One region of the Mesorhizobium sp. M4B.F.Ca.ET.017.02.2.1 genome, then DNA from elsewhere that is predicted to be linked to it. Evidence: predicted binding sites of a transcription regulator. Region 1 holds the regulator's gene; each other region holds the start of a gene.

Evidence for each region. The regulator LexA, encoded in region 1, represses DNA repair genes until DNA is damaged. The targets are predictions, from matches to a motif close to TGTTCNNNNTGTGTTCNG.
Region 2: the regulator LexA is predicted to act here: its motif matches at 1,066-1,083, upstream of dinB (DNA polymerase IV).
Region 3: the regulator LexA is predicted to act here: its motif matches at 870-887, upstream of ruvC (crossover junction endodeoxyribonuclease RuvC).
Region 4: the regulator LexA is predicted to act here: its motif matches at 1,056-1,073, upstream of ssb (single-stranded DNA-binding protein).

The regions. Positions count from the first base shown of each region.
Region 1 covers NZ_RZOF01000235.1:5,820-8,016, forward strand. Annotated here, with positions in the region: gene EN738_RS23605 (ComEC/Rec2 family competence protein) at 1-511, shown strand, start outside; gene lexA (transcriptional repressor LexA) at 505-1,239, opposite strand; gene glp (gephyrin-like molybdotransferase Glp) at 1,356-2,197, opposite strand, start outside.
Region 2 covers NZ_RZOF01000094.1:3,341-5,537, forward strand. Annotated here, with positions in the region: gene dinB (DNA polymerase IV) at 1-1,002, opposite strand, end outside; gene EN738_RS14000 (hypothetical protein) at 1,306-1,542, shown strand; gene EN738_RS14005 (pilus assembly protein TadG-related protein) at 1,689-2,197, shown strand, end outside.
Region 3 covers NZ_RZOF01000068.1:5,836-8,032, reverse strand. Annotated here, with positions in the region: gene EN738_RS11360 (AbrB/MazE/SpoVT family DNA-binding domain-containing protein) at 3-254, opposite strand; gene ruvC (crossover junction endodeoxyribonuclease RuvC) at 316-828, opposite strand; gene EN738_RS11350 (DUF1465 family protein) at 1,154-1,684, opposite strand.
Region 4 covers NZ_RZOF01000215.1:6,816-9,012, reverse strand. Annotated here, with positions in the region: gene EN738_RS22540 (SRPBCC domain-containing protein) at 1-219, opposite strand, end outside; gene EN738_RS22535 (metalloregulator ArsR/SmtB family transcription factor) at 216-530, opposite strand; gene EN738_RS22530 (cupin domain-containing protein) at 574-915, opposite strand; gene ssb (single-stranded DNA-binding protein) at 1,174-1,698, shown strand; gene EN738_RS22520 (DUF2306 domain-containing protein) at 1,735-2,133, shown strand; gene EN738_RS22515 (OsmC family protein) at 2,163-2,197, shown strand, end outside.

The DNA of each region.
Region 1 (2,197 bases):
GGCGCGGTCGAACGAATTCACCACCGACAACTGGAAACGCGCGCTGGTGGCCGAGACCATCGTCGAGCCGGAGACCTTCGAGACAGGGGATGCACGCTTCGACATCGATCCGCTCGACCTGCCGCCTGGCTCGCCATTCTACTGCAGGGACGGACTGTGCCTTGCCCGGCATCCGTCCGGCGCAATCGTGGCGCTCGCGGAAAACCGCAAGACGGCGCGGCCGGCCTGCGCCTTCGCCGACCTGATCGTCATCGACGACGCCACCGCCTACAGTCCCTGCTGGAATTCGCTGGCCCTCGTCGTCACCAAACGCCAGCTCGCCCGCTCAGGCAGCGCCGCCGTCTTCTTCGATCCGCAATCGGCGACCGCGCAAGCAACAATCCGCTACGCGGTCGAAAAGCCCTACCGGCCATGGCACGAGCAGCGCAAATACTCTCGCGAGGCGAGGGGACTGCCGCCATACCAGAGACCCGAAAGACCGGTGGTCAAACTGGCGCCGTCCGCTCAGTAGCGCCGGATCAGGCCGACCAGCTTGCCTTGCACCTTGACCCGGTCAGGGCCGAAGATGCGGGTCTCATAGGCAGGGTTGGCGGCTTCGAGCGCGATCGATGCGCCCTTGCGGCGGAAGCGCTTCAGCGTCGCCTCTTCCTCGTCGACCAGCGCCACAACGATCTCGCCGGGGCTCGCCGTGTCGGCGTTGCGGATGATGACCGTGTCGCCGTCGAAGATGCCGGCCTCGATCATCGAGTCGCCCTTCACCTCCAGCGCATAATGCTCGCCGCCCGAGATCATGTCGGGGGGCACCGAGATCGAATGCGTCTGGTGCTGGATGGCGTCGATCGGCACGCCGGCGGCGATGCGGCCCATTACCGGGATCGACACCGCCGACACAGCGTCGTCGTCATTGCTGGGGGTGCGCGACGGCGACGCCGGTTTGATCTGCCGGCCGAGATTGCCCTGTCCGAGGCTTCCCTGGATGACGCTCGGCGAAAACTTCTTCGCGGCATTGAGGCCAGGCGCGATCGAATCGGGCAGGCGCAGCACTTCCAGCGCACGCGCCCGGTTGGGCAGCCGGCGAATGAAGCCGCGCTCCTCAAGCGCAGTGATCAGCCGGTGGATGCCCGACTTCGAAGCCAGATCAAGCGCCTCCTTCATCTCGTCGAAAGAGGGCGGAATGCCGCTTTCCTTCAGCCGTTCATGGATGAACATCAGGAGTTCATGTTGTTTGCGCGTCAGCATGGCGGCCCCCACGGGTTCTGAAACCAGAATCAGAAAAACAAACCCAGAACAAACACTATCTGTTCCAGTTGTGTTCCGCAACCGTTTAAAGTTTAATGAATGCGTTGACGTTTTGTTCAGCGTAGCATCAGAACGCGACAAGCGTCGCCGACGGCGGCGGCCGGGGCGAAGGGCTCTCGCACCACGAGGCCATTGGCGTCGGCGAGCATGCGCAGCATCGAGGAGTCCTGGATGCCGAAGGGCGTCGCAACCAGTGAGCCGGCTTCTTCGCGGACGACGGCCCGCACGTAATCCTGCCTCAGATCGTTTGCCTGCATCGCGGCGCCCAGCCGCGCCTCGCGAATGTCCTGGGTGAACGCGCGGCCACCGAGCCGCGCCAGCAACGGCTTCAGGAACAGCTGCGAACAGACCAGGCTCGCCACCGGATTGCCGGGCAGGCCGATGCAGCGCGCGGGTCCCAGCCGGCCGAACATCAGCGGCTTGCCCGGGCGCATGGCGATCTTCCAGAAATCGAGCGTCATGCCTTCGCCGGTCAGCACGCCGTGAATGAGATCGTGGTCGCCGACCGAGGCGCCGCCAAGCGTCACGATGACATCGGCCTGCTGCTCGACGGCCTGCCTGACCAGCGCGGAGATCGCTTCCCTGCGGTCGGCGGCAATGCCGAGATCGAGCGCGCGGGCGCCGACCGATTGCGCAGCGGCGGCGACGCCATAGGCGTTGGACGAGATGATCTGATCGGGACCGAGTTCGCTGCCGGGTGGCAGCAGTTCGTCGCCGGTGGCGATGATGGCGACCAGCGGCCGCTTCACCACAGTGAGGCGCGGGTGGTTGGCGGATGCCGCCAGCGACAGTGCCGCCGGATCGAGCAGCCGGCCCTTTTCCAGCAGCACATCGCCTTCTACGAAGTCGAGCCCGGCGCGGCGGATGTTGCGCCCTTCAGCGGTCGGCTCGGTCACTT
Region 2 (2,197 bases), on a different contig from region 1:
CCTCTCATGCCGGTTGGCGGCGAGCACGCCGCGCACCAATTCCTCGGCGATCTCGGCCAGCATTGCTGTTGCCTGGATCGGCTGCTCCAGCGTCACGGAGCGGGTGACGGCGCGCATGTCGGCGAAGCGCACGCGCACCGTAACCGTGCGGCCGGGCCGCGCCTTGGCGCGCAGGCGGCTCGCCACACGATCGGCGAGATGCAGCAGCGTCGGCACGAACACCCGCGCCTCCGCCGGCTTGCGGCCAAGCGCCGACTGCGCGCCGGCCGAGTGTGCCCGCCGGTGCGTCTCCAGCCGGCGCGGGTCTCGGTTCCAGGCGAGGGCGGCGAGCTTTTCGCCGGCGGCCGGGCCAAGCAGGCGTTTCAGCGCGCCGCCATGGCTGCGCGCCAATTGCCCGATGGTCTCGACGCCGATCTCGGCGAGCCGCGCCCGGGTCGCCGGGCCGACGCCCCACATCAGCGATACCGGCAGGTCGTGCAGGAAGGCGATCTCCGTGCCGGGCTCGACCACCACCAGCCCGTCGGGTTTTGCAACCTGCGAGGCGATCTTGGCCAGGTGCTTGGTGCGCGCGACGCCGATAGAGATCGGCAGGCCGAGCTCGGCCTTCACCCGCCGCCGGATGGCGCGGGCGATCTCGTCGGGCGGTCCGAACAGATGCGTGCAGCCGGCGACGTCGGCGAAGGCCTCGTCGATCGAGATGCGCTCGACCAGCGGCGTGAAATCGTCGAGCACCTTGATCGCCGCGTCGCCGAGCCGCTGGTACTCGCTGAAGCGGCCGCCGACGAAGATCAGGTGCGGGCAGAGTTCGCGCGCCTTGCGGCCGGGCATGCCGCCGCGAACGCCAAAAACCTTGGCCTCATAGGAAGCCGCAAGCACCACGCCGCCGCCGACGGCGATCGGCTTGCCCCTGAGCGACGGGTCGAGCAGCTGCTCGACCGAGGCATAGAAGGCGTCGAGATCGGCATGCAGGATGGTGGCCGCTGTCGCCTGACTTTGCGTCATCCGTGGCGCCCATTCACCTTGCGGCGTTGCAGCATTAGCAACATCTGTTCGAAGGAATTGTTCTCGAACAAAAAGAGAACAAACGGGGTCTCTTGTCAAGCGGCATCGGACCGCCGGCGACGGTGGGATCTGCGACCTGTCACGAGGATGCGGGATCCAGCCGGAATCTCGTTTTTTTGCCACGTCGAGCACGCGTCGGGAGCGCACGTGCAGCATCGACCAAGGTCGATGCCGAGAGGCAGGAACATCGTCCGGCCGACGGCGTTACTGCGTGGTAGGGACGCCGTTTGCGGGAGGCCTGACATGGGCCAGTTCGAGATCACGGACCTCGTCTATATCGTCGATGCTTGCGCCACCGGAAGGGCCGCCGGGCGGCTCGTGTCGATGGCACGGGCGGTGGAGGAACTGCGCGTGCTGACCGGCGATTTCATCTCGCCGGACGAGGTGGCGGCGAACGAACTGTCGGCCGTGGCGCTTGAGCGCGGTTGCGCTGTGCTGTTCGACGAGCAGCCTGGCGCTGACATCCTCAGGGCGCCGTAAGTCCGATATACGCTGCTATATGTTGGGCGCCGCTCGGGGGTGGCGTCCATCACAACTTATTGAAAAATTGGGCTTTCAGCCCGGCAAGCGACAAGTCGAGCAAAAATCTTAGCCATTCGTTTATGCATGTTTGCTCATATGGAAGCATGGCATCGCGCACCCGTTTTTTCATGGGGACCTTTCGCCGCCTGCTGGGAGCCAGCGGCGCGGGCGGCAATGTCGCCGTCATCTTCGCATTCGCCTTGCCGGTCGTCGTTGGCGGCGCCGGCCTGGGTGTCGAGACCTCGCTCTGGTACTACAGCAGCCTGAAGCTGCAGGCGGTGGCCGATGCCGCGGCCTATGCCGGCGCGCTCGAGAAGATCGCGGGTTCCGACAACCCGACCATCGTCGCCGCCGCCACGCAGTCGGCGACCTCGAACGACTTTGTCGCGCCGGGCACGATAGAGGTCAACACGCCGCCATTGTCCGGCCCGAACACCGCCAATAAGGCGGTTGAGGTCATCGTCAAGCACAACCTCGATCGCTACTTCACGGCCATTTTCAACAGCGCCCCGGTTCCGCAGCAGGCGAGGGCGGTGGCGCGCATCACCGACGCCTCGAAGGCTTGCGTGCTGGCGCTCAGTCCTTCGGCCGTCCAGGCTGCGCTCTTTTCCGG
Region 3 (2,197 bases), on a different contig from region 1:
GATCAGCGATCCCGCGTCAAGGCCATGACGTCGTCGGCGTTCATCGTCTGGTCGCCGCTACCCTCCAGCCGGTCAAGCGCGGCGAGAAACCGATCGAGTCTTTCACGATCTGCCTGCCGTCCCTTGTCATGTCGGGGTGTGATGGTGATCTTGCCGCCTTCAATGCCGAAGATGACTTCGCTATTCGCATCAATGCCGAAAGTGTCGCGCAAGTCGCGCGGAATGGTCACCTGGCCCTTGCTGGTCACACGCATTGGAGTCTCCGGTTCTTACCGGTAAGAAATATTCCAACTGCGAGAACAAGTCAAGAACAAACTACCCGGCCAGCGCGGCCATCCGGTAGGCGGCGCTTTGCCGGTGATGCGCATGGCAGATGGCGATCGCCAGCGCATCCGCCGCGTCATCGGTCTCGAACACCGCCTTCGGCATCAGCACCTTGACCATCATATGGATCTGCTTCTTGTCGCCGTGGCCGACACCGATCACCGCCTTCTTGACGGCGTTGGGCGCATATTCGGCGACCACAAGCCCGGCGCGCGCCGGCACCAGCATGGCGATGCCGCGCGCCTGGCCGAGCTTGAGCGTCGCTGTCGCATCCTTGTTGACGAAGGTCTGCTCGACCGCAGCCTCGTGCGGCATGGCCTGATGCAGCACCTCGGCCAGCCCGTCATGCAGCTGGCAGAGCCTGGTCGCCAGCGCCGCCTTGTCGTCGGAGCGCACCGTGCCGGAGCCGACGAAGCGCAACGAATTGCCGAGGCTCTCGACGATGCCCCAGCCGGTGCGCCTCAGCCCCGGATCGATGCCGATGATGCGAATCGTTTCCCCCATGCGCGAAGTCTACCTCCGAAGCAGGGCGATGCCAGCAAAATGTGAACAAACCAGAAACGACCTATACGGGGACCCAGGCAGCTTCAAAATTCGGTCTGAAGAGGCATGATAGATAACGTCGTTTTCGAGAACCGGAGCGGAGCGTACTCAAGTAGGTGAGCAACGCGCATGACCCCGAAAATCGAGCCCATTTTCGGAAAGGATCATGCGCAAGATCAAGAAATGCTACAGCGTCCTTTGCGCGTCCGAAAGGACGCGCGGCGCTGTAGGAAAGCGCAGAAAACGGCGCTAGATGGCCATCAGAGCGAATTGTCAAACTGCCGTATCAGCCGCGGGCAAAGGCGGTGTTCAGCAGGCTGATCTGGTCGGAGACCGGATTGACGCGGCGGGTCAAAGCGGGCGTGTCGGCCAGTGCGTTGCCATAGATTTCCTCGTCCATGCGGCGCACCAGCGCCTGCAGGCGCAGCGAGCGGGTGACGAGGTCGAGAAAATCCTTCGGCAGTTCGCTCCAGCCGAGCGCCTCGTCATGCGCGGAAGCGGTGTCGAGACGCACCTTGGACTTTTCCGAGGCGACCTGGTCGCGGGTCATTTCGCCGGAATTCGCCGCGCGCTGCAGAAGCAGCCAGGAAGCGACCTGCATCAGCCTGGTGGTCAGCCGCATCGATTCGGCCGCGTAGAGCGTCGCCGCCGTACGTGACAGTTTCTTGGCTTCGGCCCGGCCCTTGCCGTCGAGATATTCGGCGGCCTGTTCGACGAGGCCCATGCCCTCCTGATAGAGCGGCTTGAAGGATTGGGAGAAAACCCGGCGCTCCGCCAATTTGATGGTTTTCGCGCTTCCCTTGGAAGGCTCGTTCATCGATACGCCCCTGCACTGCCGCAAGCCGAATCGGCACTCTTGCCGTAACGCCCTGCACCCTTAAACGACTGAGCTTGAAAATGCGCTTCGGCGCAGGTGAAGGCAAGCACATGTTTAACAAACGGTTAACGCCGAACGCCTGACCGGACTGCGCCGCTTTGCGGGCAAAAAAAGAGCCGCGGATAAGGCGGCTCTCAGGAGTTTAACAGGGAGGCGTCAAACAAAGTGGCTCCAACCACTCGGTAAGAATCCAGATCACTGGATGCGCATAGTAAACGCCCGTAAAGCTTAATGAAGCCTTAACGACGGCGAGATTTTTTTACCGGCCGCCCGGCTTCTGTGCCGTAACAGCACAATCGTCCTCAACTGCGCGCGGTGCAAAAACCCGGCGTTCCCGGCACCACGAAACACGCCGGCCGCCGCCGCGACATCGTTCCGAAACACGGGCCGCGCTAAACGCCCGCTCCTCTGAACCGGGTGGAGCAAATCAGCTCCATCGCAATTACCAGAACC
Region 4 (2,197 bases), on a different contig from region 1:
CAGCAGTCGTCCAGGCTCGGCTTCAAGGACTTCGCATTCGATCGGCGCCTCGGGTCCGGCAAAGGCGAAACGGCTGCCCACTTCAGGCGTGATGTCGTTCGGCATCATCCAGGCCGCCAGCAGTTCCGGTTCGGTCAGCGCGCGCCAGACCTTCTCTGGCGGATCGGCAAGCTCGCATTCGAAGTCGAGCGGCGCTTCGGCAGGAGGACGTTCCGTCATTGGTCCATTCCCTTCAGAACTGTCTTCAGTTTCTCGATGCGTTCCGGCCAGAACGCGCGGTAGCGTTCGATCCAGCCGAGCAGCGGCTCGAGACCTTGCGGGTCGGCGCGGTAATAGGCGTTGCGGCCGGCGCGCCGTTCGACCACCAGGCCGGCGCCGCGCAGCACCGCCAGGTGCTGGGAAACCGCCGGTTGCGATACCGTCATGCCGGTGCGCAGCTCCGACACGGTCATCTCGCTGGCGGCGAGCCGCTCGTAGACGGCGCGGCGCGTCGGGTCGGCCAGCGCGCGGAAAATCTCTGCCTCGATCATGGCTGAAGCATAAGTCGATACTTATTGATTTGGCAAGCGCTGTTTACGAACCGTCAGCAAGCCAGCGTCTCACCAGTCCGGCCGGCCCGTCGAACGTCGCTTCGAAGATCGGCGAAGCGAGCACCGCATGGATGTGAAGCGGTTCGTTGCCGACATTGCGGAAGCCGTGCTTCCTGTGCGCAGGGATGATGAGAGACTGTCCTGCGGTGAGCACGCTGTGCTCGTCGTCGATCCACATCTCGGCCGTGCCGGCGATGACGGTGAGCACTTCCTCGACCGAATGCCAATGCGTCGGGGCGCCGACCGTGGGTTCGACCCACTGCTCAAAGATGCAAAGCTGCGCGGCGCCATTTTCTGGCCGAGACGTGCATGCGTGTCTCGACACCGGCGCGCCACTGTTCGCGCGGCTGGTCCCCATGTGCGATCGAATTCACCTGGCACTCCATCCATTCCCGATCACGTGGAAATTCCGGGCCGGAACACTACATGCTGCTGACAACCATTGACAGCGCGTCGCCCACATCCTAGAACGAAAAGAGAACAAAAACCTTGTGGGAAAAGCCAGTCACGACGGGCGGCGATTGCCCGCAAGCTGTAAGGTGCAGCGTCAAAAATTTGTTTCGGATGAGCGCGGAGAAGTACGATGGCGGGTAGCATCAACAAGGTCATTCTGGTCGGCAATCTCGGGGCGGACCCGGAAATCCGCCGCCTGAACTCGGGTGAGCCGGTCGTCAACATCCGCATCGCCACCTCGGAAAGCTGGCGCGACAAGAATTCCGGCGAGCGCAAGGAAAAGACCGAGTGGCACAACGTCGTCATCTTCAACGACCAGATCGCCAAGGTGGCCGAGCAGTATCTGAAGAAGGGCATGAAGGTCTATGTCGAGGGCCAGTTGCAGACGCGCAAATGGCAGGACCAGACCGGCAATGACCGCTACACGACCGAGGTCGTGCTGCAGAAATTCCGCGGTGAGTTGCAGATGCTCGACGCGCGCGGCGAGGGCGGCGGTCAGGTCGGCAGCTATGCCGGTGGCGGCAACAGCAGCCGCGGCTCGGATTTCGGCCAGTCCGGCCCGAACGACAGCTTCAGCCGCGGCGGCGGTGGTGGCGGCTCCAGGGGTGGCGGCGGCGGCGCGTCGCGCGAACTCGACGACGAGATCCCGTTCTGAGCGCCAGGACCACGTAACCGGCATTGAGGAGGGGAGATGTCGCTCGGACCATTGCTATCCGCGCCCCCTCCCATTCCGTGGCATGCATTCGCGGCCCTTGCCGCCCTGGCGATTGGCGGCGCGCAGCTGGCGCTGCCGAAAGGCACGCCGAGCCACCGCGTGATGGGCTATGCCTGGGCGGCGCTGATGCTGGTCATCGCCGTCTCGAGTTTCTGGATCCAGCAGATCCGCCTGATCGGCCCGTTTAGTCCGATCCATCTGCTGTCGATCCTGGTGCTGGTCACCGCGCCGCTGGCGGTGTGGTATGCGCACACCCATCGCGTCGCCGCGCATCGCGGCGCTATGATCAAGCTCTATGTCTTCGCCTTGATCGGCGCCGGCATCTTCACGCTGCTGCCTGGCCGGATCATGCATACGGTCATGTTCGGTCAATAGGCTAGCCAAGGCCTCGCAAGGAAAATGCCGTGAAAGCACGCGTCAAATGGGTCGAGGAACGCAC